Regions from separate parts of the Paenibacillus sp. FJAT-27812 genome, predicted to be linked through region 3. Evidence: riboswitches for the same ligand, from Rfam matches in the RefSeq annotation. Region 3 holds a riboswitch; each other region holds the start of a gene.
The links. Region 3 has a riboswitch for cyclic di-GMP ahead of ADU23_RS07060 (pyridoxal phosphate-dependent decarboxylase family protein). Riboswitches for the same ligand answer to the same signal wherever they lie in the genome.
Positions count from the first base shown of each region.

Region 1: another riboswitch for cyclic di-GMP. It lies ahead of ADU23_RS32805 (anti-repressor SinI family protein); the one in region 3 lies ahead of ADU23_RS07060 (pyridoxal phosphate-dependent decarboxylase family protein).
Region 2: another riboswitch for cyclic di-GMP. It lies ahead of ADU23_RS12960 (EAL domain-containing protein); the one in region 3 lies ahead of ADU23_RS07060 (pyridoxal phosphate-dependent decarboxylase family protein).

Region 1 is NZ_LIGH01000001.1:3,847,445-3,858,017, reverse strand. Features, by position in the region: gene ADU23_RS16295 (helix-turn-helix transcriptional regulator) at 1-29, shown strand, start outside; gene ADU23_RS16290 (metallophosphoesterase) at 44-808, opposite strand; gene ADU23_RS16285 (ABC transporter ATP-binding protein) at 885-2,690, opposite strand; gene ADU23_RS16280 (lasso peptide biosynthesis B2 protein) at 2,711-3,169, opposite strand; gene ADU23_RS16275 (lasso peptide biosynthesis PqqD family chaperone) at 3,185-3,493, opposite strand; gene ADU23_RS16270 (aldolase) at 3,497-4,423, opposite strand; gene ADU23_RS32810 (paeninodin family lasso peptide) at 4,521-4,664, opposite strand; gene ADU23_RS16265 (lasso peptide isopeptide bond-forming cyclase) at 4,681-6,621, opposite strand; gene ADU23_RS16260 (helix-turn-helix domain-containing protein) at 7,033-7,365, shown strand; gene ADU23_RS32805 (anti-repressor SinI family protein) at 7,380-7,541, opposite strand; cyclic di-GMP riboswitch class II at 7,558-7,639, opposite strand; gene galE (UDP-glucose 4-epimerase GalE) at 7,821-8,888, opposite strand; gene ADU23_RS16250 (right-handed parallel beta-helix repeat-containing protein) at 9,016-10,573, opposite strand, start outside.
Region 2 is NZ_LIGH01000001.1:3,073,632-3,084,204, reverse strand. Features, by position in the region: gene ADU23_RS12990 (helix-turn-helix domain-containing protein) at 1-243, shown strand, start outside; gene ADU23_RS12985 (helix-turn-helix transcriptional regulator) at 262-1,218, opposite strand; gene ADU23_RS12980 (SDR family oxidoreductase) at 1,348-2,232, shown strand; gene ADU23_RS12975 (SDR family oxidoreductase) at 2,249-3,118, opposite strand; gene speD (adenosylmethionine decarboxylase) at 3,126-3,935, opposite strand; gene ADU23_RS12965 (hypothetical protein) at 4,070-4,348, opposite strand; gene ADU23_RS12960 (EAL domain-containing protein) at 4,393-7,299, opposite strand; cyclic di-GMP riboswitch class I at 7,384-7,469, opposite strand; gene ADU23_RS12955 (metallophosphoesterase) at 7,593-10,178, opposite strand; gene ADU23_RS12950 (class I SAM-dependent methyltransferase) at 10,184-10,573, opposite strand, start outside.
Region 3 is NZ_LIGH01000001.1:1,667,391-1,677,963, reverse strand. Features, by position in the region: gene ADU23_RS07090 (hypothetical protein) at 1-150, opposite strand, end outside; gene ADU23_RS07085 (helix-turn-helix domain-containing protein) at 321-1,127, opposite strand; gene ADU23_RS07080 (SRPBCC family protein) at 1,262-1,711, shown strand; gene ADU23_RS07075 (Cof-type HAD-IIB family hydrolase) at 1,882-2,661, shown strand; gene ADU23_RS07070 (ABC transporter ATP-binding protein) at 2,825-3,547, shown strand; gene ADU23_RS07065 (ABC transporter permease) at 3,562-4,791, shown strand; cyclic di-GMP riboswitch class I at 5,080-5,166, shown strand; gene ADU23_RS07060 (pyridoxal phosphate-dependent decarboxylase family protein) at 5,286-6,974, shown strand; gene ADU23_RS07055 (methyl-accepting chemotaxis protein) at 6,955-8,703, shown strand; gene ADU23_RS07050 (GNAT family N-acetyltransferase) at 8,834-9,217, shown strand; gene ADU23_RS07045 (ABC transporter transmembrane domain-containing protein) at 9,499-10,573, opposite strand, start outside.

The sequences.
Region 1 (10,573 bases), 2.2 Mb from region 3:
CAAGCCGAAAAAATACCGGACTCGATTAGCCGCGATTGGCTGCTTACAGATCATGAATCGTTATTTCGCTTCGAACCATAAAACGTGCATTTACGCCCGCTTGACCGATCCCTTTGGAAATATAGAAGGCGCCGTTTTCATTCTTATGCAGCCCTTTGTATATTCCTTGGACGGAAAGCGGGCCTTTTGGCTTGAACGCAAAAAAGAACGGCACGTTCAGCTGCTTGCCATGCAGATGACCGGCCATCAAATAATCATAGGGGCGCTTAATGGAAAGAAGCACATTCGGGTCATGTGTGATTACTATTATTGGCTTGCTGTCTTCGATCCCTTTGAAAGAGGGGCGAACGCGGCTATGATGCGTACAATCGTCATCGATGCCGACAAGCTGAAAATCATCAAGCGTGATGTTCTCATTGCGAAGCACGGGAATGCCATGCGCCTGAAACAGATCAAGCAGCCTTTTTAGGCGCGGGAGCTCATAATCGTGATTGCCCAGCACCGCATAGACGGGAATGCCGCAGTCCGCAATCACTTTAAGATAATAACCCGCGCGCGGAAGAAAACGTTCCTTGTACGTGTAATCACCTGTCAGAAAAATATAATCCGGCTTAGCCGCCTCGATTTCTTGCCGAATACGCTTCGCGCTTATACGCAGCCTGTCTACGTGCAAATCGCTAATTTGCACTATGCGCTTGTTGATGCCGATGGGGTGGCTGACCTTTTCGATTTTGAGCCACTGGGTTGGGAAGATGAAGAGCAGGTATAAGAGAAGCACGAATGCTGCCAATGTTAGTATAATAGCCAATTGCGCCCTCCTAATCGGTGATTCTGCTTTTGCTCCTATTTTTTCGAGCTATTTTATTAGTATAGTAAAGATGAGGCTATAAAGCTACTTGGAGCTGATTGCCTAGCAAGCTGCTGAACAGTCCCTTCTTGTCCTCTGCGAGCATCATGAAATGGCCGGCCTGCACGATTTTTCCATTATCGAGCACGATAACCTGATCCGCATTGCGAATCGTCGTCAGCCGGTGCGCAATGACGATGACCGTCATTCTCCCCTTTAACCGCTCAATTGCCTCTTGAATCTTGGCTTCATTTAAGCTGTCAAGCGCGCTGGTCGCTTCATCGAGGATGAGGATGGACGGCTTTCTTAAAATCGCTCTAGCCAAAACAAGCCTCTGACGCTCGCCTCCAGATAGACGAATGCCGCGATCGCCGATAAGCGTGTTTAGACCTTGCGGAAGCATATGAACAAACTCAGCGGCTGAGGAGAACTCCATCGCTTCCCACATTTGGGCCTCACTCGCTTGCGGATCAATCATCAGCAAATTATCTCTGATGGTTCCGTGGAAGAGAAACGGCTCCTGCGGAACGTAACTGATCGATCTTCTAATCGACAATAAGGCTGCATCCGTAAGCCCCTTGCCGTCTACGAGCACTTGGCCGAGCTCGGGCTTTATCAAGCCCATCATCAAGTCGACCAACGTGCTTTTGCCGGCACCGGATTGCCCTACGATCGCGGTCATGCTATTTGCTTCAATTCGCAAATTAATCGCTTCGAGCGTGAAGGTGTGCTGCCTCTGATCATAACGGAAGTATACCTGCCGGCATTCCAATTGCTGCTCCAGCTTTAGCGGCATAATATGCTCGCCACCCAGCTCATCCACATCCATCAATTCCTTGGCAGCGTTGCAATCCTCCTGAAGCTCCATTAATGCTTTAAAGGCTGGCAAGGAGGAGGCGATTTGCTCCATGTTTGCTTGAATGCCCGTGAAACGAGGCCATAGCCGCGAGAAAATAACCATAATCAGCAGCAAATAGCCGCCTTGATTCTCAAATAATAAGACGGATCCAAATACAAAAGCAGCGATCATTATAGCTGAAAACAGCTTGTAAAGGAGCTGCGAATTACTTCGCACCTTCGAATTTTCATACCGTTCATGCGCGATCTTATCGGACCAATCCAGCAGCCAGCGGTAGCGGGACGATTCAAGCAGATTGCTTTTAATATCCTTCATGCCGTTAAAGTGATCCGTAATGCCCGATAAATAGTTTTGTGCCAGTTCGGTCGTGACCGAGCCTATTACTCTGGATTGCTTGATAAATCTTCTGGAGAGGAATGCCACAGCGAGTCCGCAGCATAAAACGAACAAGGTCATTTTGACCGATAAGAGTAAAGCTAATCCAATTTGAATAATCGTAAAGGCGACCGAAGCGATCAACTGTAAAAAAAGAAACGCTCCGTTCGTGACGCGAGCAAGCTCGCCGGTTAACGAATTAATGAGATCCGTCTTCCGTCTTTTCATAAAGAAGCCCCAATTCGCTTGCAGCAGCGCCTTGTAAATTTCTAATCGTATTTGATTGACGAAACCTGTATGGATTCTGATTTCCCTTAAACTTAAATTACGCCCAATAATGCCTTGTGCCGCAACAAGCAAAATGAATAAGGCTAAAATAATGAGCAGCGCTCTTTCTTTAGGAAGGTCCTGCAGCGTTGATAACAATTGAAGACCGGGGATTGAAGCCAGCGGAATATCTACAATGCCAATTACACTAAGCAATGGAGCTAACAATAAAATGCCTGCGCCATCGAGAATACCAACTAGCATCATCCCGACAAGATTGATGTAGAGCACTTTTCCGCCGTAGGCATGCAGCTTTCTAGTAAAATATAATAGATGATTCATCGCTTCATCACTTTCCGTATTTAATAATGGACGACTTTGGCAAATATGCCCGTAACCGCAAACCGGTCCATCTCTTCCGCCCCTGTCACGTACAAGGAGCCGCTTCGCAGCCAGGCGTGGGCAATCATTTTTCCTGCCTCGTCCTTCGCCGTTCCAAGATATAACGTACTGCTGATGCCGCGCCTCTCCAGCATTTTCATGCCGGCCAGCGCCCGAGCCAAGCATTTGCTCTCCCAAGGCGTATGGCTGCTCGCAATATGAATGGCGTGGCGGATATGAACAAGGGATCGCCTGTGCTCGGCCGATGTCTCGCTCCCCGTTTCTTTCATATATTGCCCCAAGGTTGGCGCAATCTTCGAGAAGGGCTGGTGCATAATTCGTATTCTAGCCCAGCCGAGGAGAAGGGTTGCTTCAATTAATAGAAGAAGAGTCTTAACATCCAAAGTAAGCAGCGCTCTCAATCTCATCATCTTTCCCATAGGCTCACCGCATATCTATTCTTTTATATGAATAAGTCGCTCTTCCAGCAGGTGAGACAGAAAGGACACCACTTGCTCCTCGCATACTTCCCTTGCTACTTCGAATTGCTCAAGCAATGCTTCAATTACTTGCGATATCGTTACCGGCACCTTAAGCAAATCCCAAATTTGGCTCCCCATTACGCCAAGATTATAATATTTTCCATTCTCAATGCTCAAGATGACCTTCTCACCGCCCATATCGCTTACGATATTGTTCTCGTCTTGAACGACGAGCTGCTCCAGAAATAAAGCTTGAATGGTAATGGCGTGGTTTTTTGTCATGTATTATTCCTCCGCGGATATGGTTTTTAATATGAGCTGGGTGAGCTGCGGTGCCGTAAAGCCTGTCTGCGGCCTTTCCAATCGATAAATAGGGAGTTTAGCAGCAAGCGAAGCGGAATTTGTAAAATGCCACCGCGTAAGATCCATCTTTTGCACCAAAAACTGCCTATAGGTATGCCGGAATAAAATATCGAGCCGCTCCAGCTTCGGAATAAAATGAATGCCAACCTCGGAAACGTCCGACTCCGATTTCACAAGCTCAAACACGCCGCCAAGCGGCATGGGGCTGCTGCAAAAGTCGGAATCTACCGGGATGCAATATTTATTTTCCCGCCCATAAATGGCTCGAAGCTCATCATTATTTACGCCGAAAGCGTCTAAGCTTTGCTGCCAGAGCTTCTGCTGCGGATAAGCCGGTATAACGAGCGGCGGTTGATCCGAAGCAAGTGAAGAAACCGCGATGACATCGTCGCTGAGCAGTGAATAACCACAGCTTATCAATGCCGACGCTAACGTCGATTTCCCCGCTCCCGAATGACCTACAAAGGCATAAGCTTTACCATTGATTGCAATGGCACTCCCATGCAAAGGATAGAGGCCACGCTGCAGAAGCACCGCACCGATACAGGTCCCAAGCACGTATAGCCGGATCAAATCCTCATCGGCTCCGACGATAGGAGAAATCGTGATCTTATTTCCGCCTTCTATTCGAAATAATCCAGCATCCGGCATATATACCGATACGTTGCGTTCCTCCACAACAAAGTCGTAGGGCTCGAAAGGTACCGTTTCCTTAATAAAGCTATCGACGATGATCTCCACATCGGTTCGCTCGCCGATCTCGCTCACTTTGGTCAGCTCCGGCAAGGCCAGCTCGCTTTCTATCGTAAGCCCAAATGCGCGATATGCCATTTTTGTCTTCGTTGCCATCAATGTCCTCACTCCATCAATCTCTGGTTAAAAAGCTAGAAAGCCCTTATACACCTTATGTACAAGGGCTTTCTTCACCAATCGAATTCATAATGCCTTAGCTAGTAAAACGTGGCTTTTCAGAATGTTGGCCAGGTACGTAAGCCTCATCTGTGAACGGACCGTTTTTCGTGGAAGCCGCAGTCATATGTACATGAAGGACCTCTAGCTCAGGTTTATTCCATTGTTTTTTCGTTTGCATATATTGTCACCTCCCTTCAATTGAATTTTTTTAGAAAACGAAAAACGATAAGGCTGCGCATTAACAATCTATAATTCGGATCAGCCGCATGCCTAGACTGAGTGCCTTCCTCCAGTCCCGACAGCGCCGAACGGATTACCTTGCCATCAACGAACTCCATAAATAAGCGATCTTCGCTCATTTGCCGCAGCTCATCCTTAAACGATTGCCATTTAGGCAGCATGCGATGAACCCAATCCGCTCCTTGCACCCCGCGTATACGCTGATTAAGCCTCACCTCATCGGGCAGCAGCTTATCCGTAGCACGTCTGATCAGAGCGCGGTCCATCCCATCCTGAACGTATTGATCCTCCGGCAGCGACAAGCAAAAGCGAATGACCCTGATATCATTGGTCGGGTCGCGCTTCCAAAGGCCGTGCCTGAGCGACAGCTTTGCCGAGAGCGTATTGCCTGCATTCCAATGAAATACTTCATTGAAATGGCTTTTTCTTTCCTCATACACATCCCTTGCAGCGAACCAGCCTGATTCATCGATGCCATGCTCGCCCAGCCGATTGAATACATCCGTTTTCCTTGCAAAATCGGGATGGATCATCATCGGATAATGGTATGTATTTTGCAATGGCCGCAATTGTTCAATTAGCGGGAATGCCGCCCGGCTAACATTTGAGAACACATGCGCCCGGCCAGAGCCGATATTGAGGCTGTACTGGCGCATTTCCCGAAGCAGCCTAACCCATTTCATTTTTTTGAGCAGCGTTGCGTAATAAGGAATGGCAGATCCCCATGAGATCGACAAATTGCCTCTGCCCCCATTAAGCAGCACCCCTACCCCCTGCTCCTGTGCCTTCTCGAACATGCCTCTCATCCAGAAGGAGTTCTCAAAAAACTTATAAGGCATTTCCATAATATCTAGAAAACCGTCGATCTCGGAGTAGGAGTCTCTTCCCTGAAAGTCGAGGTAGTGCTCCTCGATCCCCCCGACATGCTCGACAGTTGATTCGATAAGCGGCCTCTCATTTGTCATCATATATTTTGCTGTGTAGTCGATAAAATCAGATGTTGGCACGTAGCTGAACGTATGCAGCTTTTTATTTTGCGGTCGCAATGCCCTTGATGCAAAACTTACGATCGAACCAGAATCCAATCCGCCGCTTAGCTGTGCTCCAACGTGGCGATGCGTCCGCAGCCTTGAGGCAACCGCTTGCCCAAACACCTCTTGGAACGCTTCAACATACTCAGCATCCGTTTTAAATCGCACCCGCTCATCCGCAGGAAACTGATAATATCTCGTTATCGTTATCCGCCCGTCTTGAATCGTAATGCTGTGAGACGGAGGCAACTGCTCGATATTGCGATAAACCGTTGCGGATGCGTCTGCTGCGTCTACCATGCCAGCGATCGCTAGAAACTCGGCAAGCCAATGTTCATTCAGCGTGCGTTCCATTCCAGGAAGCGCAAGCAGCGGCTCTATCGTTGAGCAAAAGGCAAACCGTTCAGCATTCCGCTGATAATAAAGCATACGGCTTCCAGAGAAATCTCTAGCGCCAAACAGCTTGCGGTTGCGAATATCCCAAATCATAAAAGCAAAATCGCCAGCCAAATATTTAGGCACATCATCGCCATACTTATCGTAAGCTAGCAATATCAGCTCGCTATCGGTCATCTGGCTTCGTCGGTGCAGATCCACCTGCAGCAGGTTAAACAGCTCTGTCCGGTTATCGATGATGGCGTCCGCGGTTATAACCAGCCCTCTTTCGGAATCAGCATACGGATTTCGCTCGCCGACCGACTCTGGTGTGATCCACTGGTTATGGCAGCCAAGAAAGATAGATTCCTCATGCCAGGCCTGAGCCGCATCACAAGGGTAACGGGATAAAGCTTCCATTAAGGAGCCGCCTTGCTTCCATGCATGACTTCCTTGATCAGTTAGAAAAACTCCTGCGATGGCGCTCATCGTTTCCTCCGGCCAGACATCGAAATCGTTCGATATGAAGAACAATTTTCGAAAATCATTTAATGTAATAACAGTTCTTTATAAAGAACATATTTGCATATTACACCTGATAAATGGCTTTGTCAATCAATTTTTCTACGGTATCTTGCAAAAAATATTACATTTTTGTTCTTTATTAAAAACAACTTGTCGATTTATACCGTAATCATTTTTCCGATCCGCAAATGGCTGTTCATAGAACAAAATGAGCCGGTTTTTCAACCAAAAATATCCACTTATTAGCGATAATAAGCGGATACTATTGAAGGTATTAAAAAATAAATGATGTTAAAGCTTACTAGCTTTCGCAATTAACATTTTTTCGTTATAATAGTAGTGGTCTACAACGATGTGATAACGGAGGAGTTTCTTATGATCGGAGAACGTATTCAGATGCTGCGCAAGAGAAAAGGCCTTTCCCTAACGGAGTTATCCCAACGGGCAGGCGTCGCAAAATCTTACTTAAGCTCCATTGAACGAGGGCTCCAGCAAAATCCTTCGATTCAATTTCTCGAAAAGGTAGGCGCGGTATTAAACGTGACCGTTGAAGAATTTCTAAATAACGACGAAAAAACTGATCGCAAGCCCGATCATCTTGACAATGAATGGGCTGACTTAGTTAGAGAGGCAATGGCCTCTGGCGTAAGCAAGGATCAGTTTAAAGAGTTTCTTGAATTCAATAAATGGAAAATTAAGCGCGAATAGCGCTTTTTCCGCTTTTATACAGCAGTTTCCTGCATATCATCCTTCTTGCTTTCCTCAAGGCATAGCAGAACCTTCCGCACATCTTCCTTGCTGAACCCCAAAGAACGTGCATTCATGATTAATGCTACCCACTCCATATCCAAGTCCTGATTGTCATCTGAGTTTATAAGTACCATTTTCCCATGTCCCCCATTCATTTTGGGACGGTTGCACCACTGACTCCATGCGTTTAAGGTGCCCAGATACTAAACGCATTTCAACGTCTCCCTATGCTTGTCATTCACTTATAGATGTATTATAAATCACCAATATTGCGCATGCTGTCGCTTCATGTCTTACAAAAATGATAGATAAATACATTTTTTGTCGAATGTAATTAAGCAATGTTAAAGGTTATAGAGTTTATGTACTAGACTCCGTTAGGTCTGATCAACTAACTTAGAAAAGGCTTCCCCCTATTGCGCCGCTTTAATGTACGTGGATGCTTCAAGCTCGGATACGTGATACGTTTCTTCTTCGAAGCCGCCCGGATTCGCATACTGCCACCGCCAGGAGTCTTTGCACATCTCTTCAATTCCACGCGCAGCAGCCCAGCCCAGCTCTTCATTTGCCTTATGCGTGTCCGCATAACAAATCGCAATATCGCCCGGCCTGCGGTCAACGATTGCATAAGGAATGCTCCGCCCCGATGCCTTCTCAAATGCGGCGATCATCTCCAGCACGCTGTAGCCGCGGCCGGTGCCAAGATTGTAAATATCTACTCCTGATTTTGTCATGACTTTTTTTAGAGCCTGCACATGCCCGAGTGCCAGATCGACGACATGAATATAATCCCTTACGCCTGTTCCGTCTACGGTTGCGTAATCATTGCCAAAAACGTTCACTTGGGCAAGCTTCCCAACAGCTACCTGTGTAATGTAAGGCATCAAATTGTTTGGAATGCCATTCGGGTTCTCGCCGATTCTTCCGCTAACGTGGGCGCCAATCGGATTAAAATATCGCAGGATCGAAATCCCCCACTGCTCATTCGACTCTGCTAAATCCTGCAAGATTTGCTCCAGCATAAGCTTCGTCCTGCCGTATGGATTCGTCGCTCCAAGCGGAGAGCCTTCCGCAATCGGAACCTGCTCCGGGCGGCCGTACACCGTTGCAGAGGAGCTAAATACAAGTTTATGCACGCCGAATTTTTTCATGACTTCACATAAAATTAAAGTGCTTGTAATGTTGGTATGGTAATAAGAGAGCGGCAATTGAACCGATTCGCCGACAGCCTTAAGGCCGGCAAAGTGAATAACGGCTTCAATGGAGTGCCTAGCGAATACGCTCTCCAACCCGCTGCGGTCCATAAGGTCCATTTTGTAGAAGGTGAACGTTTTGTTCGTAATTTCTGCGACTCGATTTAATGAAATATGGCTGCTGTTGGACAAATTATCGACGATAACGACCTCAAATCCCGCTTCCAGAAGCTCCACACATGTATGACTCCCGATATAACCTGCACCGCCAGTAATTAATATCGCCATTTCATTAACCCCTCTCAATTATTCATTATAAAGTACATTTAATTCTTAATAAAGAACATCTTATTAAATAAATTCCCTGCATCGCAAACAAACTGCAGGGAAGTATTTTCTTGATTAGTGGAAGAGATTAGGCGGTTCCAAGATCCGTATTATCCTCTAGCCGGATATAAGGTGTAGTGCCGGTTATCGTTATGCCTTTAAATACAGACTTCGCAACGGTTACCGACTGATTTTGACGGAGCCAGTTGAAGTTGAGTTTGCTATTGTCAAAGTAGGAGTGGGCGATAATGGCCTTTTTGGCATTATCCGCTTTCCCGACAGAAGCATTAATAAAGGTGGTTCCGGTTACAACAGCATTGCCGTCCATGACAAGCCCTAAGCTTTGGAACAAACCGTTGCGTAGGGTAATTTGCCTCATATACTTCGTATCGCTTGATCCAAGCTGGATATCCGTGCTGCCAAGCAGCGGGGTTTTTGCTCGCATAAATTCACTGTTGCTAATATGGCACCCTTCAAACCTTGCGGAGCCTTCAATGAGCGTAAGCCCACTTACGACGGTCGGGCGTCCAGCATAATCTGCAGGAACCAATAGAGATAAATCGTAATTTTTTATCGTTATATTATCAATCACCGCACCAGCAGCCAGCAGATTAAAGTTTGGCGTGAGCGCGTTATCAGAACGCCAGTCCCGCTCCACCGTTATATTGGATAAGAAGCATCTACCGTAATTGTACCTGCTAAGATTAAAACCCGGAGTACCTGCATCCTTAATGGTAACCGGAGCACCTCCCAGCGTCTCGGAAACCTGAAAGCCTAGTGAAGTAACATTAACGGTATAATACAATTTATCGACGCTGATTCCGGTCGGAATTTTGCCGATCCATTGCTCAAACGATACTTGCGCTCCGTTGCCTAGTCCATGTGCCGTTTTGAACGTGAAGGTTCCAGCAGCTGCATTTACCGTTGGCGAGCCTAAATAGCCATAGACGCTTGAACCATAAACCATACCGTCTTTAATCTGGCAATTTTGCACGACTGCTCCTCTTACATCCAGCAGCTTTAAATTCCCTTTTTGGAAAACAGCCCCGTTCACAAAGTTATCGCCTTGTACCCACAACTCGCAGCCATTAAAGGAGTTGTTCACATATTTGACGTTTGGGAAATTTGGATTCGAGCTCACACCGCCAACATTATTGCCTTCAAAAGTATTTCCGTCTACTACAATATTGGTACCGTCGGCATTAACGAAGTGTCCGCGTACGTTGCTGTAGATATAATTGTCTTCAACATGAATGCGGTAATTCAGCTCCAGTCCGTTCGGACGCTCTGCTGATTTATATGGGATATTGGTTTCGCTATACATCGACTCGATATCAATACCGAACATAGGCGGCGTTCCATTTCGAAAATTCGTCGTTACGCCATCGTTATCATAGCCGATATGATGGATCTTGTTTCTATAGATATGAGTATCGTTTGAAGCGCAAATCGAAATCCCTTGCCTTCTGCAATGGTGAATATGGCAATCATGAATCAGAACATCTTGACCCATTTGCTCCTGCGTATATAAGGCTGGATCAAGCTGGTATTTTTCGTAGCCAGTTAAAATCCCATCTCCCGTGCAATTTGAAATGTCCATATTGGATATTTCTATCTGGTTGGAGCCAAAAGAACCAATTCCATAA
Region 2 (10,573 bases), 1.4 Mb from region 3:
GGCGCTTATCTCTCCGCTTATATTAAAGAAAAAACGGGCATCAATTTCAGCGAGCATCTGAACAGCATTAGAGTCGCGAAGGCGAAGGAGCTGCTGACCGGCACCACATTAAATATTAATGATATTAGCCGCCAGGTTGGATACCATAATATTACTTCGTTCAACCGCATGTTTAAGAAAGTAACCGGGTTTGCGCCAGGTGAGTTCCGCAAGCAGCATGTGCTGGAGAGGCAGACGGGATAGCCGCTTATTATTTATACTCTACTGCAACCCATAATGAATATTGATTGCTCTTGCCTCCTCCATAACTCTTGACCGCAGTTCAGCAGGCTCAATCGCTACAATGCGCGAGCCATAGCTTAATATAATTTCGCATGCGGACTCCAGCCCTTGAAATTCAACCGCTGCTGTTAGCCAGCCCTCCTGCCCGGAGGGCTGGCTTTCGATTATTTTGACATATCGCTCCTTGGACAGCCGTGTTAGCACCGATTCCAATACGTTCACCTTGGCTGGATATTGCGGCAGCCGCTGCTTGAACTCGCCCACAGACTGCTCCCAGTAAGCCGCCAAATCGAAATCCGAAGGCCGCTCAAACCTCTCCGCTAACACCTCAGCTCCCAAAAGGCGCGAGATGCGGTAAGTCCGCATCTCGCCCTCTATTTCGCCGACCAAATACCATACGCTGCGCTTGGCCACAAGGCCTAACGGGCGAATGATTCTCTCCGCTTCACCATCCTCCCGCTGATAGCGCAGCCGCAATAGGCGTTCCTCCCATACCGCCTCCTGCGCGACAGACAAGAGAGGCATAAGCTCCTGCATTTGGTGCCAGCCCGCTCCGTCGATATGAATTTTCTGCCTTGCGAGAGCAGCTCCCTTGCTTACTTCTGCCGGAGAAGCTGCAAGCAGCTTCTGCACGGCGGCATCGTACTGGCCTTCGATTCCTAGATCACCAAGCAGCGCAGAGTGGCTGGCGACGAGGACGGAAACCAGCTCATCCGTATGCATGCCGGTCAAATTGGTCCGATAGCCCTCGGACAACACCCATCCCCCATGCTGCCCTCTCTCCGCATACACCGGAACGCCCGCTTCGCTTAACGATTCCATATCGCGAATAATCGTCCTCTCGGATACCTCAAGCTTTTCTGCCAACGCCTTCGACGTCATCTTCCCGTTGTTTTGCATCAATAATACGATTGCGATTAAGCGCCCCGCTCTCATGCGCCCTTCCTCCTCTGCCGCTCACATTCTTTTTTATAATTGTAGCATGAATATATGACAGGAGCTGTCGTATATCGTTTGCTAAACTGACAAAGAGTAAACCTTATAACGATGATTGGAGAGATCAGGATGAAACCATTACAAGGTAAAATAGCTGTCGTTGCCGGCTCCACACGCGGCGCAGGCAGAGGCATCGCAGCAAGTCTAGGGGAAGCGGGCGCGACGGTATATTGCACGGGCAGAAGCATTCGCGGCCATGCCTCTGACCTGAACAGGGCGGAAACCATTGAGGAAACAGCAGAGCTAGTCACGGCACGCGGCGGTATCGGCATTCCGGTCAAGGTTGATCATACGGTGGAAGAGGAAGTACAAGCGTTATTCGAGCAAATCAACATGGAGCAGGACGGCCAGCTTGATCTGCTTGTCAATAATATTTGGGGCGGAGAGAAATTAACGGAATGGGGAAAGTCATTTTGGGAGCATTCGCTTAGCAAGGGGCTGTTAATGCAGGAGCGTGCGGTGAAGGCGCATCTGATTACGAGCCATTACGGCGCGCCTTTGATGGTTAAGAGGAAAAAGGGGCTCATCATTGAAGTAACCGACGGGATCGATTACCGTTATCGCGGGAGCTTATTTTATAGTTTGGCCAAAATATCGCCGATCCACCTTGCCACCGCTATGGCAGCCGATTTGCAGCCATTTGAAGTAGCCGCCGTTGCGGTAACGCCCGGATTTCTTCGTTCGGAGGAGATGCTGGACCACTTTGGCGTGACGGAGGACAACTGGTTTGATGCGGTGCACGGCGGCAAGCAAGATGCCGAGCATTTCGCCCAATCGGAAACGCCGTATTTCGTCGGCCGCGGGATAGCTGCGCTTGCAGCAAGCAAGGATCTTTTGGAGAGATCAGGTCAAGTTTTCCCAAGCTGGCAGCTGTCCGATGAGTTCAACATCATCGATGTTGACGGCAGACAGCCGCACTGGGGAAATTACGCGAAGCAGCATGGTTTCCTGTAATTCATTCCATTGTTCTTTATCCGTTAACGACTTCTCCGCCATTGATATGCAGCATTTGGCCGGACATAAAGCTGGAATCGTCACAAGCCAAGTAGACGTACGCAGCTGCCAGCTCATGCGGCTGGCCCGGCCGCTTCATCGGCGTATCCGAACCAAACGTCGCCACGGACTGCTCATCGAACGTCGCTGGAATCAGCGGCGTCCAGATCGGTCCGGGCGCGACACCATTAACCCGAATGCCCTGCTCCGCCAAATTGACCGAAAGCGCGCGGGTAAACGAAACGATCGCTCCCTTTGTAGCCGAATAGTCGATTAACATCGGATTGCCGCGGTATGCGGTAATCGAAGCCGTATTGATGATCGCGCTTGACGCCTTCAAATGCGGCAAAGCGACAATCGTTAAATAGAACATGCTGAACACATTCGTCCGGAATGTCGCAACAAGCTGTTCGGATGTAATATCCTCAAGCTTCTGCTGGACATGCTGCTCGGCCGCATTGTTTACTAGAATATCAAGCTTGCCGAACGCCTTTATCGTCTGTTCGATTACGCTCTTGCAAAACGCCTCGTCACCGATATCGCCGGAAATCAGCAAACATTTGGCGCCAGCCTTCTCGGCGATCTCCTTCGTTTTCTTCGCGTCCTCATGCTCGTTCAAATAAACGATCGCAATATCGGCGCCTTCCTTCGCGTAAGCAACGGATACCGCGCGGCCGATGCCGCTGTCGCCTCCGGTAATAATGGCCGTCTTCCCCTTTAGCTTCCCTGCCGCCTTGTACGAATCAGATTCATAGATCGGCAGCGGGTTCATTTCCGATTCGATACCCGGCTGGCGATTTTGGTGCTGCGGCGGGTTTATCGGTTTTTGGGATGCGGAATTTGGCATGAGAAAATCAGCTCCTTATATTTTTTCCATAAAAGATTTCATCCATCTCGGTCTTCAATCTTCTCGTTATTTCTTCTTGTTCCTTAGCTGTCAGCGAATCCTTCGTATAGCCGAACAAATAATTGTTCAAATCGAATTGCTTCAGCTTGCACTTGGTATGGAACACATTTTCCTGATAAATATTAACGTCGATCATGTCATACAAAAGGCACTCTTCCTTCGGTATGTAATTTTGGATCGAGTTGATGTCATGATCAATAAACAGCTTGTGGCCGTTAATGTCACGCGTAAAGCCGCGTACGCGGTAGTCAAGCGTCATGATGTCCGTATCAAAGGAATGAATTAAGTAATTCAACGCTTTCAAAGGCGATATTTCGCCGCAGGTAGACACATCGATGTCTGCCCGGAAGGTGCTGATTCCTTCATTCGGGTGATACTCGGGATACGTATGGACCGTTATATGGCTTTTATCCAAATGCATCACAACTGAATCAGGCAGCGGGCCCGGCGATTCCTCGAACGATTCATTCGGCCCGCCGACGATAGGGCCTTCCGATACGAGCAAGGTCACGCTGGCGCCTTGCGGCTCATAGTCCTGCTTGGCAATATTCAGTACATGCGCGCCGATAATGTCCGATACGGTGTTTAAAATTTTCGTCAGCCTATCCGAATTGTATTGCTCGTCAATATAGGCAATATAAGCTTCGCGCTCTTCCCTTGTTCTCGTATAACACACGTCATACATATTAAAGCTGAGCGACTTCGTTAAGTTATTAAAGCCATGCAATTGGATTCGCTGTTCCGGCGTTAGCTTCAAGCGCACATCCCCCTTCTTTCCTTACTACTATTTCCTTTTACCCAAAGCGCGATGCGATAAAACGGCAATCTGCAATAAAAAAAGCATTTCACGCTCGGGATTAGCCAAGCGCAAAATGCTTTTTATAGTCAAATCTATTCAGATGACACCGGCTGTACGCCTTTGATTTCCAGACCAAATGCCAAAGCCCGTTTGAGTGAGTCCTCCGTAAATTTCGATTTCGGATATTTTTTCTCCACTTCCTCTTTTGTAAGCGGGATCCATCTGAAATCTTTGTTTTGGTAAACGTACTTCTTCATGCCCCAGTCAACATGAATCGTTCTGCTGGCTACCTTCGTCACCTTGCCGATCTCCGTTACCAGGTTTGAGGAACCAAATGTTTTGACGCAAAATTTGTTCACGATATCGTTCATGCTCTACTCCTCCTATCCGTATCCTTTAACAACGTATTTTATCATCAATTAAGCTTTTTCAATTCCTTTATTCGGAGTATGGGGTCGCCCACATAGACTTGTGTTTGGGGCAAAATGCCGTCGCGCTGTTTAATCGCAAGCAAATTAAGCGCATTGACGAGCTCTTCATGCTCCTTCTCTTTCATTTGAAATTGCACGCCGTATTCATAAATATCATTGTCCAGTTCATTGTACCAGACTATAAAGCCATATAGCACGTACATTTGATTGACAATTTGGGTTTTGAACATCAGCAGAATATCGCTGTTGACGGGAAGCTTAACGCCTACCATAAACCGAAGGCCGCCTGGACCGATATTTCGGACGAGCACCTCCGTGCTGCCGAGCCGCACGCTTCGTCCCTTAAACATCGTAATCGTCATCTCTGCCAGCAAGCTGTGCTTCATCTCGATTCGAAAGTATTGTCTGCGGTTTGGGATCGGCTCCATGCTGCTTCTTAGCAACGCTGGCTCCATAAACGTTTTTTTGCGCAGCAGCTGAACGATGCTCTCAGGGTCAACGGGTCGGCTAAAATAATAGCCTTGGATCTCGTCGCATTGCTGCTCCCTTAAATAGTTGAATTGCTCCTTGGTCTCCACGCCCTCGGCAACCACATGCATTTTCAGCTCTCCAGCAAGCCGAATCATGCATTCGATAATGCTCTTATTGCTTGGCTCCGTCATCATTTCCTCTACAAACGACCTGTCTATTTTGATCGTATCCAGCGCTAACCGCTTTAATAGATAAAGAGAGGAGTAGCCCGTGCCAAAATCGTCAAGCGATACTTTAATTCTACGCTTCCTCAGCTCGAGCAGCAGCTCCGTTACGACCTTCTCATTGCTGATGAAGGAGCTTTCCGTAATTTCGATTTCCAACCGATCTGGCGATAAGCCTGTCTCTTCGACGATGCAATCAATCGTCTCTAATATATTTTGTTTCAGCAGCTGCTGAACCGAGAAATTGACCGACATAATAATAGGAGGCAGCCCCATGTTCTGCCAACGTTTGCTTTGCATGCAAGCCTCTCGAAGCACCCACTCGCCTATCGGCACGATAAGTCCGTTCTCTTCCGCGATCGGGATAAACTCCGACGGGGATACCAGCCCCCAATCCGGATGGTTCCACCGCAGCAGCGCCTCAATGCCAACAACCTCCATCGTTTGCGCGTGGACGCGAGGCATATAATCGAGGAAAAACTCCCCTTTTTCCATCGCTTTGCGCAGATCATTGCTCAGTGAAAACAATTTAAAGGTTTTCACATTTAGCGAAGAGGAGTAATACTGTGACTGGTCCCGTCCTTTGGATTTGGCATGGTAAAGGGCAGCATCCGCGTTTTTCATCAAAGACTCAACCGTGCAGCCATCGTCCGGCGATTGACTGATCCCGATGCTTGCTGTTACATTCAGCTCAAATCCATCTATAACAAATTGCTCTTTAATGAGCTTAATAAGCTGCTCCGCAGCGTCCGTCACATCGCTCTGCTGCTGCACATTTGCCAGTATGATCGAAAACTCGTCTCCGCCAACCCGGTAAGCTACTTGCGATTCGCTAAAGCTGCTCATCACCCTCATCGCGATTTGCTTCAGCAGCGCATCGCCAATGGGGTGCCCGAGCGTATCATTTACATATTTAAACCGGTCTAAATCGATGAGCAACACAGCAAGCTTTTGGTTAAAAAACTCGCTTATTCTAAGCTGCGTATCGAGCTGCTCCTCGAACTTCCTCCGATTGGGCATGCCCGTCAAGTAATCGTGGTAAGCCAAATACTGATTTAACTCCTGCGCCTTGTTCCGCTCCGTAATGTCCAAGACGGTGCCTATAATGGCTTTTTCCCCCATATGGGACACTCGGTTAACATGCACTTCGCAATGAATGACCGTTCCGTCTCGTTTAATCGCCCTCTGGCAAAAATTAGGAAGCGTCTGTCCTTCCGTAAGCTGCATGACCTGACTAATGATCGATTCACGATCGTCGATATGTATCGTTTCTTCAACCGCCACTCCAATTAGCGATTCATATCCAAGCATTTTATCCAGCTCTTTGTTCGTGTAAACAAAGTTTTTTTTCTGAGCGACAAATATGCCGACGATAGACTGTTCTATGATGCTGCTGAATTTCAATTCCGTCTCCGAAAGCGACCGCTCCATTTTCTTCTCCTGCGTAATATCCTTAGCTATGCCATATATCCCGACAAGCTCGTTATCGATGATCATCGGTATATTGGTCACATTGACATCGATCTTTCGTCCGCTCTTCGTCACGCCCCTCGTATCATAGTTACAAGGCCTCTGTGTTCTAACCGTTTCCTCAAATAAATGAGTCGTACTCTCCAAATACTCCTTATCCACCATCTGGTGGAAGTTGCCCCGCATAATTTCGTCTCTCGTATAACCAAACATTTGCTCCAAGGCAGGATTGCAAGACAAAAAATGTCCGTTAATGTCAAATGAAAAGACCGCATCCGGATTATTTTCAAATATCGCTTTATAATGCTGTTCTTCCACTATTAATCGATGCTTCAAAATTTTATTTTCCGTGACGTCCTGAATCGTGCCTACCGTTTTCGTTACTTCGTTGTCATCGCCGAGAATAAATGAAATATGCTCCAGTACATAACGAATCTCCCCGCTCTGGCGAATGATCCGATATTCGCTGATGAACTCTTTTTTCATTTCTGCCGATTCATAGAACTGTTTCTTAATACGCTCGCGATCCTCGGCATGAATAAGATCAAAAAAATCTTCCTGCTTTACCGAGAAATCCGTACTCATCCCATATATATCAAACATTTGATTCGACCAAGACGCTTGTTTCCGAACATGATCGAATTCCCAGTATCCTAAATTCGCGATTTGCTGAACAAGTTCAAAGCTTTTGCCGTTGCCGTTAAAAAGCTGAATGTTTTTATCCATTGCTTAATATCCTTCCCTCTTATTAACATTTGCGGTAACCTGTAGTTTTGAGGAAGAGGATATAAGTATAGTATCTCTCATCCCTTTGGCAACCCAGCCACCTTTGGAAATTCCCTTTAGGCCTGTTGGCTTTGCGTCATTGTCTTTCGACAACTTTGCTCTTTACTAGGACTTTTTACTTATATGATTATTTCATACAATTCCGATATATACCATATGCAATTTCAGAAAATAAGTCGAAATTTGTCAAAAAACCTCCCCTGAGGGGGAGGTCAAATGCTAGAGACAGATCATTACAAGCGTGGATCAATCTCCTTCTCTCTGGCAACCTCAAATAGTAGATTTGCAGCAGCAGCCTTATACGCTGCGTTATCCGGCGCAATCTCAGCAAATGGAATCGCCAGCATTTTTTGCCCGAGCCGGTGCTCTTTTAAAGAGGTGCGAAGCTTCAGATGAATGCTCTTCTGTCTAATGAGTTTGTTGTACTTATGCGGGAAACGATAATCATAGCCATAAATAATCGACATATAGTTCGCATTACGCACCTTCATATAAGGAACGATATGCGGATCTGAGTATTCTTGCTTAATGACGACTCCCTCCATATGGTTATCCACCGTGAGCGTTAAGAAATACTGCTCCGCTTGCTCATAGCTCTCCTCTGCGGATAGATTGAGCGCAAGGAACGGATCATCCGAGAGGAAATGATACATCTCCGATGTCTTCCATTCAGGCAGCATCTCCCGGCCATCCTCATAGATGATTTTGAGCAGCGAGAACGGTTTGTATGCCAGCTCGCCAGCCTCCGCATACAGCTCAAGCTGCTTCTTGTACGTGCTGTAGGCGTCCATATGATCGGCAAGAGGCATATGCTTCTCCAAAACCGAATGAACATATTTGTAGCTTTGGTAGACGTTCAGGCCATATTTTTCATTAAGCGCCCCTTTGGACAGATGGAATTGATCCTTCTCAAAGCCGCTTTCCTTGTATCCTAGCGCAAGCTTATCGAACGCTTCCTCGAACCCATTCGCCTTAAGGAACGCAAGCTCCGACTCAAGCGCCTTTTCGATCGGTTTAAACTGCTTCTCTATAAGGCCTTCTCCGAGCGCCTGCCAAGGCAGCAATTCACCGTCGAGAATGAGCATCGCAATGCCGTTTTCCTTCATATAGCTTCCTAGTCTTTGCTGCAATCTCTCGTATACAGCCGTAAGATCAATCTTATTGATCTTATAACCATTGCGGCTTACCGCAAAACATTGCCCAAGCTCCGCATGCAAATAGACATTGCATCTTGATCCCATATATTTAGGCTGGAGCACGACCTCTTTAACGCCCTGCCTTGCAAAATAGTCCAGCCCTTTCCTCAGCGATTCAAGCTCCTGCGCTGCCTCATCCTTGTCTGCTGGCGCCATCGTTCCCGATATAAAGTTAATCTTATTAGCCGAGCAGTATTGCAGCCTGCGCGCTTCATCGTCACCGAGCTCCTGCAGCGACACCTTATGCTCTTCCTTGAACAGCGTGTGCAGCACATCCGTCATAGCCGCTTGCTCTGATTTTTGCGATTTATACATCGGCTTCGCCGAGAGTATCACCGAGGTAAGCAAATTGCCGTGCACCGCACCCGAATCAAGATGGATTTTATTTTTAATTCGGAACGCGTTTTTGGCTGCGATATGACCGAATACGTGATAAGGCTGATTATATGCCGCCTCCCGCTTCAAGAACGAAAGCTGCTCCTCCAGCGGCGCCGAGCGGTCGATCCGGAAGTTCCGCTGATGCCTAACCGAGTTCGGGTCCAGCTTGCCCAAATATTTATTCGCACAGGGCGCATGCGTCACATAGAAGGATGCTCCTCTTTTGCCCACCATCCGATAGAAGGGCTTTGATAGCGACACTAGATGATTAAACCGCCGAAGCAGCTCTTCATCCTGACGAAGCACCTCGGTTGAATCAAAGTACGAATGAAGCAGCTCCTCTTCGACGCCTTTAATTTCTCCGCGCATAAATTTATATACGAAGTTCTCATGGTTGCCTAGCACGAACAAGAAATGCTGCTGATTCGTATATAGAAAATCGATTATTTCCTTCGTATGGCCGCCCTTGTCGATCCAATCCCCAACAAGCAGCACCTTCGTGCCCTTCAGCTTCTCCGTTTCAATCAGCTGGCCGTCTTCCAATTGAAAGCCATGGCTAACGAGCAATCCTCTCAGCTCATCTGCGCACTCGTGAACGTCGCCTACCATAATCGTTTTTTGATCAAGCGGCAAAATAACATCCAAATAGTCGTCCGCATCCTCAACGATGACCTTATAATCCGCATTAGCTATTCCGGCAGACGGTGAATAAAAGTCCTTCGCGCGAACTTTATGTATTTTGGAGTAGCGCTCCCTCGATAATGAGCCAAGCACCTCTTTGCGCAATCGGTTGATATGGCTTGTAATGAGCTTCTTCGATCGCTCCGATGCGTAATAATCATCCCGCTTTCGGTAATCGAACAGCACTACCTCAAGATTGTAGTTGTTTTCATTTGCAATATCCTTTACCTTCGCCCGAAAATCCTCAGCCAGCCCTGTTGTGTCCACGACAACAAATTCCGCATTTATAGGAAAGGACGTGACCAGCCTCAGCTTCTCGAACAGAAGGCGGAAAGCCTGATCGCTCGCTTCCAGCATCACTTGGTCATATTTATCATAGTCAAAGCCAAGCAGCTCCTGGCGGATGCTATCAGAGGAAATATACTGCACATTGGCATTTACTCCTTTAGCCTCATCACTAAACCGCAGCTGCCGCATAAGAATCTCGTTTGCGAATGTCGTTTTGCCGCATTCCGTCGAACCGATCAGCATAAATATCGTATGGACTCTCGTTCTCATTTCCATCTCCGCTATTCCCTCCTTTTCCTCAAAATCGCTCCCTGCGTCGTCTGAATGCCATTCACGCCATCGCCGATTGCTACAAATTCCGTATCAACGTTTTGTTCTCTCACTGCTGCTATCAGCCATTCCTGAAACGCTGCTGTCCCAAGCTCCCATTTATGGTCATCATGACGGAAATCGTCCAGCTCATAATATGCGTTAAATTCCGCATTCGGAGTGGTCAGCACAAAATGATCAAAATCGATCTGCCCGCAAATTTGCCGTATAAGCGCGCTAGCCTCGTCCAGACTCATATGCTCAATAACCTCTGTCAAAACAACATCCACCTGCTCTCCGTTATACTGCTCAATAAAGTGATCGATGGAAGGAAACGTTGCGATGTTTTCCAGCTCCTTCGC
Region 3 (10,573 bases):
TTTGTCCGAAGCTCCTTTCATTTTGTCAAAGGCGGTTTTGACGGTAACGCTAAACTCGAATGAAGCGGCAGCATAGACGGAAGGATGAACAAGCGAGAGCAGAAGCGTGAGGGCAATCGATAATGCGGCAAACCTTGAACTAAAGCGCATAATGAGTGAAGCCTCCTTTTTTTATAGGCAAACAACGCAAAAAAAGCACCTGCAAGATAGGCGTCATACGCCATCTCTTACGGGTGCTTCCATCGTAAGCCGTACTTATTTAACTGATTTCTATCAATATACAGGATGCTTCCGTCTGTCGTCAAGAAGCGATTGGTTTGCTATAAAGCCGCGGGTTTCGCATACACGTCCGGCGTTTTGCCGATAATGGATTTGAAATCCTTTATGAAATGCGATTGATCGTAATACCCGAGATCGGCAGACAGCTTAAGCGGATCGTGGTGGCTGCCTGTATCTATAGCTTCAGCGGCGTTTTGTAATCGGTACAGCTTGATGACCCATTTGGGGCTTATCCCGACGTACTGATTAAATAAGCGCTGAAGCTTTCTTTTGTTTATGGCGAACAATTCGCATATTTGCTCTACTTTAGTCAGTTCGCGATCCTCCTGGATGCGCGTTATGATTTGGTTGATATGCGTAATTGCATCATCATTCTCAGGAAGGCAACTTAGGAACAGGGCTTCCGTAAGCGCGATTTTGCGGGCTATATCGGTCGTGGAATGGAGCTCCTGCTCATAGCGGGCAGCGTCGGTGCCAAATACAGCTTCAACGGAAAGAGCCTGATCCGTAAGGCTGGAGAGCGGCGATAGAACAAAGGGATAGAAGCCGCCGGGTTGGAATTTAACGCCGAATACTTGTCCCTTGCCTTCAATTTTCTTCGTATACATCCGGCTGGCTACGCCATAGATGCCGCTTCTATGATCCTCCATAACCATATTGACGCATGGGTTCGGAACAACATCCTGCAAATAAGGCGGCTCGCCTTCCAAATTCCAGCTAACGACCCAATAGTGTTTAATGAAGTGGCGAAGAGGCTCAGAGGGAGTATAACGGGAAAGCTGAAATTTTTTCTCGCCCTCGTTCATCTGCAAAATCCCCATACTGCGCTTTTGGTCCGTTGCGTTCATCAATGAATCACTCCTATTGGTCATTTTGTCGCGTTTTTACAATACTAGCTATTCGAATGGCGTTATACTACGTATGGAAGCGCCTATTGAGCACAAAGCAAACCCTATATGGATTCAGAAAAGGAGTGTATGTCATGGAGTTTAAATATGAGTTTTATATCGGAGCATCACCGGAGAAGGTATGGAATGCATTTGTATCGCCGGAAGGAACGCGCCAAACTTTTTTTGGCTGCGTCATCGATTCTACCTTTGAAGTAGGATCTTCCTACCGGTATGTTGGCCCGGGTGCTGATGGTGACGAGACCGTTCACATCTACGGTACTATTTTAGCATATGAGCCGAATAAAATACTGAGCTATTTGGAGCATCCGGGGCCTTCTTACAGGGAGAACCATGCGGAGCTGGAATCTACGATCACCTTCAAGCTAGAAGAGGTCGGGGCAACAACGAGACTTACGGTAATCAATCATGCATTTACAGAAAACCATCCGGGGCTGGAGACAGTCGATAGCCAGTGGTGGATGATTCTAAACAATTTGAAAACCTTTATCGAGACAGGCAAAAACTTGGATTTTGGCTGGTAAGCATAAGGATAACCATAATAGGGCTGTTCCAAGAGGCGATGACCTTGAGGGACGGTCCTTTTTTTCGTTCGTTCGATGAGGAATGATTCCTTTTAAGTCCCTGATTCTTTATACTGTATAAAAAGGACAGGCGGCATACGTCTGCGACATCGGATAGGAGAGAAGACAGAATGAGCTATAAAATCGTTTTTTTTGACATCGATGGAACGTTGATCAATGAGCATAAGGAAATACCGGCAGATACGATCAAGGCAATTGCAGAGCTGAAGGAAAGCGGCGTTGAGCCGGTTATCGCTACAGGAAGAGCGCCATACTTTATTAAGCCGCTCGCTGAACAGCTGGGAATTGAATCGTTCGTTTGCCTAAATGGCGGTTATGTTGTATATAAAGGAACCCCGCTATACAGGCGTGAAATTGAGAAAAGCCGCTTGGAGGCGCTCGTTAAGGTAGCAGCAGAGCATAATCACGGACTCGTTTTTGAAGGCGAGCATAACTATTTCGCGGACAAAGAGGATCATCCTTTTATTATCGAATCGGTTAATTCGCTAAAGGTTGATCTGCCGGGCTATAATCCTGAATTTTGGAAGACGGATGGCATTTATCAAGTATTTCTCCACTGCGAGAGCCATGAGGAGCATTTGTACGACGGGCTGCATTCGGAATTAAAGCTTATTCGCTGGCACCCGCAAGCTATTGATGTTCTGCCGGCAGGCGGATCGAAGGCGCAAGGCATCGAAGCGCTGCTGGATAAGCTTGGCCTTACTACGGCGGATGCGGTCGCATTTGGCGATGGGCTGAACGACAAAGAGATGCTGGAGACGGTTGGTTTCGGCATAGCGATGGGCAACTCTCACCCGGAGCTGCTTCCATTTGCTGATTTTGTGACGACGCACGTGGATGAGCAGGGTATTCGGAACGGTTTAATTGAAGCGGGCTTATTGCAAAAATAGATCCATTCATGCCGGGCAATTAGCCGGTTCATATAAGCAGCAATGCAGCCCTGCCTCTTCTTGAGACGGGGCTGTTTGCACTTCATGGTCGTGAATGGAACTTTCTGGGAACACTATTCGTAGATGATCTATAGAGTGCGTCAGGAGAGGCGGTTATTTACATATGGATAGTTCGGGAAAACCTGATTATGCGCTGCGCGTCGCTATTTCGGAAGCGGGCTATGAGGAAGGCAAGCCCACTATACGCAGCATTAAGCTCGAAGTAGCGCCAGGCGAGCTGGTGGGCTTAATTGGGCCTAACGGAGCGGGCAAAAGTACGACGATCAAGACGATTCTTGGTTTAATGGCATACGTAAGGGGCGAAATCGAGATCGGCGGTCAAAATAAACGGTACGCCTATGTGCCGGAGCAGCCGGTGTTTTATGACTATTTTACGCTGTGGGAGCATTTGCATTTGGCAGCATCGGCGTTCGGAATCGAGGAGAAGGCGTTTGCTGCCAAAGCGGAGGAGCTGCTGGAGCAATTCCGTTTGACTGGGGAGAAGCATCATTATCCGACGCATTTCTCCAAGGGAATGCAGCAAAAGCTGATGCTCATCATCGCTTTTCTGCTTGAACCGGACATTTATATCGTCGATGAACCGTTTGTCGGCCTTGACCCGAGAGCTACGACGGATTTTTTAACGCTGCTTGATGGCGAACGGGCGCGCGGTGCAGGCGTGCTCATGTCGACTCATGTCCTTGACGCCGCAGAGCGGATTTGTAATGCGTTTGTCCTCATTAACAAAGGATCTGTCGTTGCACGGGGTACGCTTGGACAGGTTAGGCAAGACGCGGGATGCGCAGCGGATGCGACTTTGTTCGAGTGCTTTCACGCATTGACTTAAAGGGGCTGAATGTGATGCTTACACCAAGGCAGCTCTTCTGGATTCGCTTGAAAAAGAATGGGAAAGAGCAGCTCCGGGTTTGGAATAGCGTGCTCGACTGGTCGGTTTGGCTCTATTTGGTTATACCGGGCTTGTTCATTGGCGGAGGATTGTATAGGGAGATTTTGCTGGAAATGCCGAAATGGGCATTGAGCCTGCCATGGGCAAAGTTTTATCCTATTTTGCTTCTTCTTCTGTTGCTCTCCGGGCAGATCCGCATATTCGTTGAGAGCGCCGACCGATTGTTTTTGCTGCAGCGGCCGGAATGGCTTCGGACGCTAAAACGATGCGGATTCGGATATACGCTGGCGGTTAAGTTCGTTGTAATCGGATTGCCGTTTCTTCTCTTGCTGCCATTTTTGTTAAAGGCAGAAGGATTAACGGGACTGCAGCTTGTTCTAGCTTATTGCTATACCATCGTAACCGGCATGATACTGGCTATTGGCATTCATATGCTCCAAGGCAAGCTGGTCGGTTGGCGCAAGCGGTCGGCTCAATTGATGACCTTGCTTCTTTTCATAGCCTTCTACATCACTCCGATGCTGGCATGGACTTACGATACAAGGCTGCTCGGCATATCCCTTGGCGCTGGCATTGTTGCCTTGCTCGTTATGACGCGATTTGGCTTGCGGTCGCCCATTAACTTTGAAGCAGAGGTGAAGCAGGAGAGCGAGACGCGCCTGCGCAGCACGGAACTGCTCATGAGCCAGGTCATTGAAGCGAAGCCGCTCGTGCGCCTGAAAAGTCCGTTTCTCTTCCGCAGGTCCCAGCGCTTGTTCCGCAAATCGGACTCAGGAACTGTCCTCGCAGAGCTGAGACTAAAGGCGTTTTTGCGAGGCATGACCAACCTCAGGGTCTGGCTTAGTTTTATATCCGCATCAACAGTGGCCGTCTCGCTAGTGCCGGGACCGGTTGCGCTGTTCCTTGTGGCAGCGTTATCGCTGCTTGGCGCGGCGTGGCTTCAGCTCCAATGGAAGCAGTGGTTCGCGGAAGCGTTTATCGTACAGTTCCCATGGACGTCTGGAAGCGCTAGGAGAGGGGCGGTCATTTCACGCTTTTGGCTGCTGCTGCTCCCTATGCTCCTGTGGTCCGCCATTGCCGGATATAAGCTGCTTGGCGTACAAGCTGCTATTATGGCAGCATTGCTTTGCTTTATCCTATGGGGCTGTATCAGCCTCTTTACACTGCGCAAGCCAGCTGATTAAACAGCGTTGAGAAACAGAGTAAGCGGCCATGGCCAGTCACTGATCATGGCCGTTTTTTTCACTATAAATGTAATCGCTTTAACTTAATAATATCCAATATTTATTTCATTTATCGACAGTTAACGATGGGTGCAACGAAATAATAGATTTTTTTGTGTCGAATCGTGATGAATTATGATGAAGATTAAGATAAAGGTGTTGATCTTATAAATGGAAAATAGTAGAATGTTTCTAAATCAATCCAGTGATTGCCAATATTATCTATGGAATAAATATGCATTTTAAAAATAGAATATCAGGCAAAACCTCTGAAAAGCGGTGACGCAAAGCTATAGGGACTACTTCTTAACCGAGAAATGTCAGCCAGTTGCAACCGAAGCAAACGGTATAGCTATGAATATATATAGCCGGTATCTTTTTTTTCTATGCCTATTTTTCCGTAGAGTGTATCTATGGAGAGATTTTAGAGATAGGAGAGAGAAGAGGGATCGTTCATGGATAAAAGCATTGGATCTGATATTCGCAATCTTTTCCCTAGTGATGATGGCAGCTTGGAGCAACGTAATAAGTTGCTAGAACTATTTACTCAGCTTGTAACAGGCGTAGATGAGTTAAAAGATCCAGAATCGGTTTATCTGAAAGGTCAAAAAGAAAGAGGACCTTCTTTTTACAGTGATTTGGTAAACGAAAGTCGCATTCCCCGTACGGGCCAACCGCTTCAAGACGTGAACAAAGAGCTTCTGAAACTTCTTTACGCTCACCCTTATCATACGAAGTATTTTCTTACGAACATTTTACCGATGGCAAGCATACCTGGCGTGCTTGGCATGATCGCCGCATTTTTGGTAAACGGCAACAATCTTTGGGATGTATACGGGCCAGCTGGCGCTGAGGCTGAGGTCAAGGTTGTTACGATGATGTCTAAGCTTGTTGGATATAACGCTTCCGTAAGCGGAGGATATACGACCTGGGGCGGACAAGGGGCTATATTCACCGCGCTGCGGCTAGCTATCAACAAGAACTCTGCTGCCGCTTCCAAGAGCGGAGTGCCTAAGCATGTATATTCGTTTTGTTCCGAAGCGGCACACTACAGTTTATATAAATCGATGGAAGCGACCGGTCTTGGCAGCGACAACCTCATTAAAGTAAAAACGAATGAGGACAGCTCGATGAATGTCGCCGATTTAAAGGGAAAAATGGAGAAGGTTATTCAATCCGGAGGCATTCCTATCTTTATAGTCGCAACTACGGGAACAACCGATGCAATGGGCATAGACAACCTTGATGAAATTGCCGGAGCGGCTGAACAGCTTGCTAACGAATATGATGTTCCACGTCCGCATATTCATGCCGATTCTGCTCTTGGCGGATTTTTTGCCTTTTTTAATGATTATGATTTTATTGGCAATCCGCTCTCTTTCTCTCAGGGTGTGTCGGCTAGTCTGCAAGAAATCCAAAGCCGAATGAAGCATCTGCATCTAGCCGATTCACTTTGCTTTGACTTTCAGAAGCTGGGGCAGACGCCTTATTCGACAAGCTTGTTTTTGGTGAAAAATGCTGCCGATTTGAAGCTTGTGGATTTGGACCCGGACGAGACTCCGTACGTGGGGCATCGCGGATATGGCCAGTACCATACCAGCTATACGCTCGAATGCTCAAGAATGGGCAGCTCTATCAGCATATACAGCGCCTTGTTAGCGTTTGGCGTCGAAGGGTATCAACGGCTTTTGGCTCAATTTGTCGAGGTCAACCATACGTTCCGCCTTGCTTTGGCTCGCGAAATTCCTGAAGCCGTTATCGTTAATGCGGACAATCCGGGTATTATCACTCTGTTCCGAATCTATAGCGACGGTTCCAATGGCTATAAAAGCGAGCTAAGCGGGCAGCAGTCCTATGAACAAATTGCCCACACCAATGAGCTGAACGAAATCCTTTTTGAAATATTGGGAAAAGAGAGAGGGAAAATGTTTTTTGGCGATACGAAGAAACATCTCTATGTCCCAACGTCGGACGGAAAACGTCTCGCCCTGTTCGCATCCAAGCTATTTGTCATCTCTCCTTATACGCAAAAAGAGCATGTCGAAGAAATCGTTAGCTACTTAAAGCAGAAAGTGCAGGAAACTTACACAGCATATCGGCGATTACATCCTGGGGGTATTGTCCATGAAGAAATCTATCATTAATTTTGCATGGTTTAAAGAGCATCTCTCTGTAAAAATCGCATTCAATATTTTTATTTTGCAGCTCATTACATGTATTGCCTTTGCTTTTTCGGGTTATGTCGTAAATCAGAATCTCACGGAAAGCTTAGTCGACCAATTCGATAAACGCCTCCAGACCGACATTCAAATCGCCTCGGATGCTTTTGCAGCGATACCCGGCACAGATATGGAAATAGCGAGTGCAGAGGATCCTAACTACACGAAAGTCAAAGCGGCATTTGAAAATTTAAAAGTAGAGCATAGTTTGGAAAATATTTATGTCTTGTCAAATAGTCAGCAAAAGGAACGTATTCTGATTTTATCTGGCGTACCTGATGATTTTGGAACGCCTTATCCTTTTACGAATGAGATGAAAGAAGCCGTAAGTGCAAATCAGCCTGTCATTAGCCCGATCTATAAGGACGAGTATGGCACGCACAAATCGATTTTTGTTCCGCTCACTAACCAGAAGAGCGAGGCTTACGGAATTCTTGGGATTGACTTGGATGCCTCAATCGTTCCGAAAACGACTTCCTCAGCAAAGGTTACCTCCCTCATCATAACGATAATGATGTTTGTTGTGGGCAGTGTCTTGGCCATCGTAATCAGCAAAATTATAACGAACCCATTACGTAAACTGATGATTGCTACGGAAAAAATCGCTAAAGGCGATTTGCAGACGACGATCTCTGTCGCTAGCCGGGATGAAATCGGGAAGCTGGCGGGTTCCTTTGACTCCATGATTACAAGTCTAAAGGGTCTTATTCATCAGGTGACTTCATCCTCCACTCTAATAGCAGATACTAGCCAGCATCTGCACCAGTCTGCGGGTGAATCGACGAACAGTGCAGCACAGGTAGCGGATTCTACGAACCGAATGAGCGACGGCATCAACCATATTGTCATCAGTGTGTCCAACAGCAATACGACCATTCTCGATATCGATTCCGAAATCAAAAGCGTATCGGGCGGCATGAAGGATATGCAAAGCATTGCGGCCCAGGTGCAAGAGCAATCGGAGCAAGGGCAAAATTTAGTCGAGCATACGTTAAAGCAAATGAATCTTATTAAGGATGCGATGACCCATTCGCAAGAAGCGGCAGCAATGCTTGATGAGCGCTCCAAGGAAATAAGCGAGATTATTACGATCATCTCCGACATTTCCTCTCAGACAAATCTGCTGGCTTTAAATGCTTCGATTGAGGCGGCCCGTGCAGGAGAAGTCGGGCGTGGGTTTGCGGTTGTAGCGGGTGAAGTGAAGAAGCTGGCCGCTCAATCCGCCGAGGCTGCGCTATCCATAACAGAGCTCATTTCCAGCACGCAGGCTAACAGCAGGCTAGTCATAGAACGCATATCAGAAGGCAGCAACGCGGCCGATCAGGGCTTATCGTGGATTACGGGCACATACGACAACTTTAAAGACATTCACAGCGGCGTCTCGCACTTCTACGAGCATACGGATCATCTGCTGCACGCGCTGGATAAGGTGGACGATTCTTTCGGACAGATCTCTGGCGCTATGCAGCAAATTTCGGGAATTACGCAGGAGCAGGCTGCAGGTACGGAAGAGGTTGCGGCAGCCGCTCAGCAGCAAAGCGCATCCATGCAGGAAATTTCTGCGTCCATTGCACAGCTATCCACGCTCTCTGTTGATCTTAAGGAATCGGTTAAGCATTTTAAGCTTGATAAACAAGGTCAAATTGCGGTGTAATTTCCTAGACGGATTAGAAACGCTTATGGACAGGCGGTTCATCGCAAGTCTATTAGGGTAAGGACTAGTAGAAAGCAGGTTAAGCCCAATGAGGGCTTCGACTACACCGTTCTAGGAGGTGCGACCGACAATGAGTACAGACAAGGACATGTATGGGGCAGTAGAAGAGGAAATTTTGGCCAAAAAGCAGGGCAACAGCTATTTGCTGACGACTGCAAAGGGAACGATCGGAGAGATCACGTACTCGATGGTTGACGTGGATACGTGGGTTATTGACCATACGTTCGTTGACGGCGCGTATCGCGGCCGCGATTTGGGACGGCAATTGTTAGATTTTGTTGTCGAAGAGGCTAGGGAAAAAGGCAGACGGATTATCCCTTCGTGCACTTACGCGTTAGCGCAGTTCAAGCGGCATCCCGAATATGCGGATGTATGGGAGAAGACGAGCAAGGAATACTCGGACCCATACAGCTCAGGAGGCGCCGGGGCATCCGGAGGGAAATTGCCTAATTAAATTCATCGCTCGACGCAAAGAAGGAACGCTCTCGAAAGGTCTGGATGGACCTTTTGGGAGCGTTCTTTTTTGTTTTTAGAGGATGCGTGAAACAGTGTCTGTGTTCTCCCGCCAAATGAGCTCCCAAGCCGCCACCGGCTGAGAATAGAGCTAGAAAGCAGCTCTATTCCGCTCAAACGAAGCAGAGTCCATATACTTGTGCCGCTAGAAAGGGGCTGTCTCATAAGGTCAGAAACGACCAAAGAGAAAGCCCCCATATAGTTGTGTAGGAATGAGTTCTTCTATTTACGTTCTTTCAGCGTTTGTCTTACGCGCACATTCATTTCTGGATGCTTAGAGAGGACGTAATGCAGCCCTTTCCGCTGCAGGGTAAGAAAGACGCAAGATGTAATAGCCGTTACATCGGCGGTACGAGGGACGTTGTTAAGCAGCGCGATTTCCCCAAAATGATCGCCGTCCTCCAAAATAGCAAGCCGCTGCTTGCCGTCCTCAGCCTGGGCATTCCGGCGCGATACCTCCACTCGGCCGCGAGCAATTAAATAAAATTTCTCCCCCTGCTCGCCCGCATGAATGATGGGCTGGCCGGCGGCAAACGTCTCCGTATTAAACAGGCTGCGAATCTCCTCCAGAATGCCAGTATCCACCCCTTGAAAGAACGGAAGCTTCGCAAGCCTTTCCTCGTCAATATCCGCTTCCTGTCCGCTACCCGATACCTGCATGCCGTTTTGTTTATCCCATAGCTCTTTATAATACCCGCCGCTCTCAAGCATATGCTGATGAGTGCCGCTATCGACAAGCTCGCCCTTATCAAATACAAAAATACGATCCGCTCCGGTAATGGAGGACAAGCGATGAGTAACCGTAATGACCGTCCGATTGCGAGAAAGCTCCTTAAACGTACGATTAATGGATGCCTCGGATATCGGGTCAAGGGCAGAGGTTGCTTCGTCGAGCAATAAGATTTGCGGATTTTTGAGGATGGCGCGTGCGATTGCTAACCGCTGCCGCTGCCCGCCGGAGAAGTTTGAGCCTTCGTCCAATACCTCGGTGTCATAGCCGCTTGGGAGAGTCATGATGAAAACATGAATTTCCGCTTTCTTGGCGGCCTCCATCACTTCTTCCTTGGTTGCTTCCGGCTTGCTGATGCGAATGTTCTCAAAAATCGTTCCGCGAAAGAGGAAGTTTTCCTGAAAGACGACGCCAAGCCGTTCACGGAAGGAGCTGCGGCTAATGTCCTGCATCGGATGGCCGTTGATTTCCAATTGGCCGGCCGTCGGCTCGTAGAAGCCTAACACAAGCTGGACGAGCGTGCTTTTGCCGGAGCCGCTGGAGCCTACGAATGCGGCGGTGGTACCG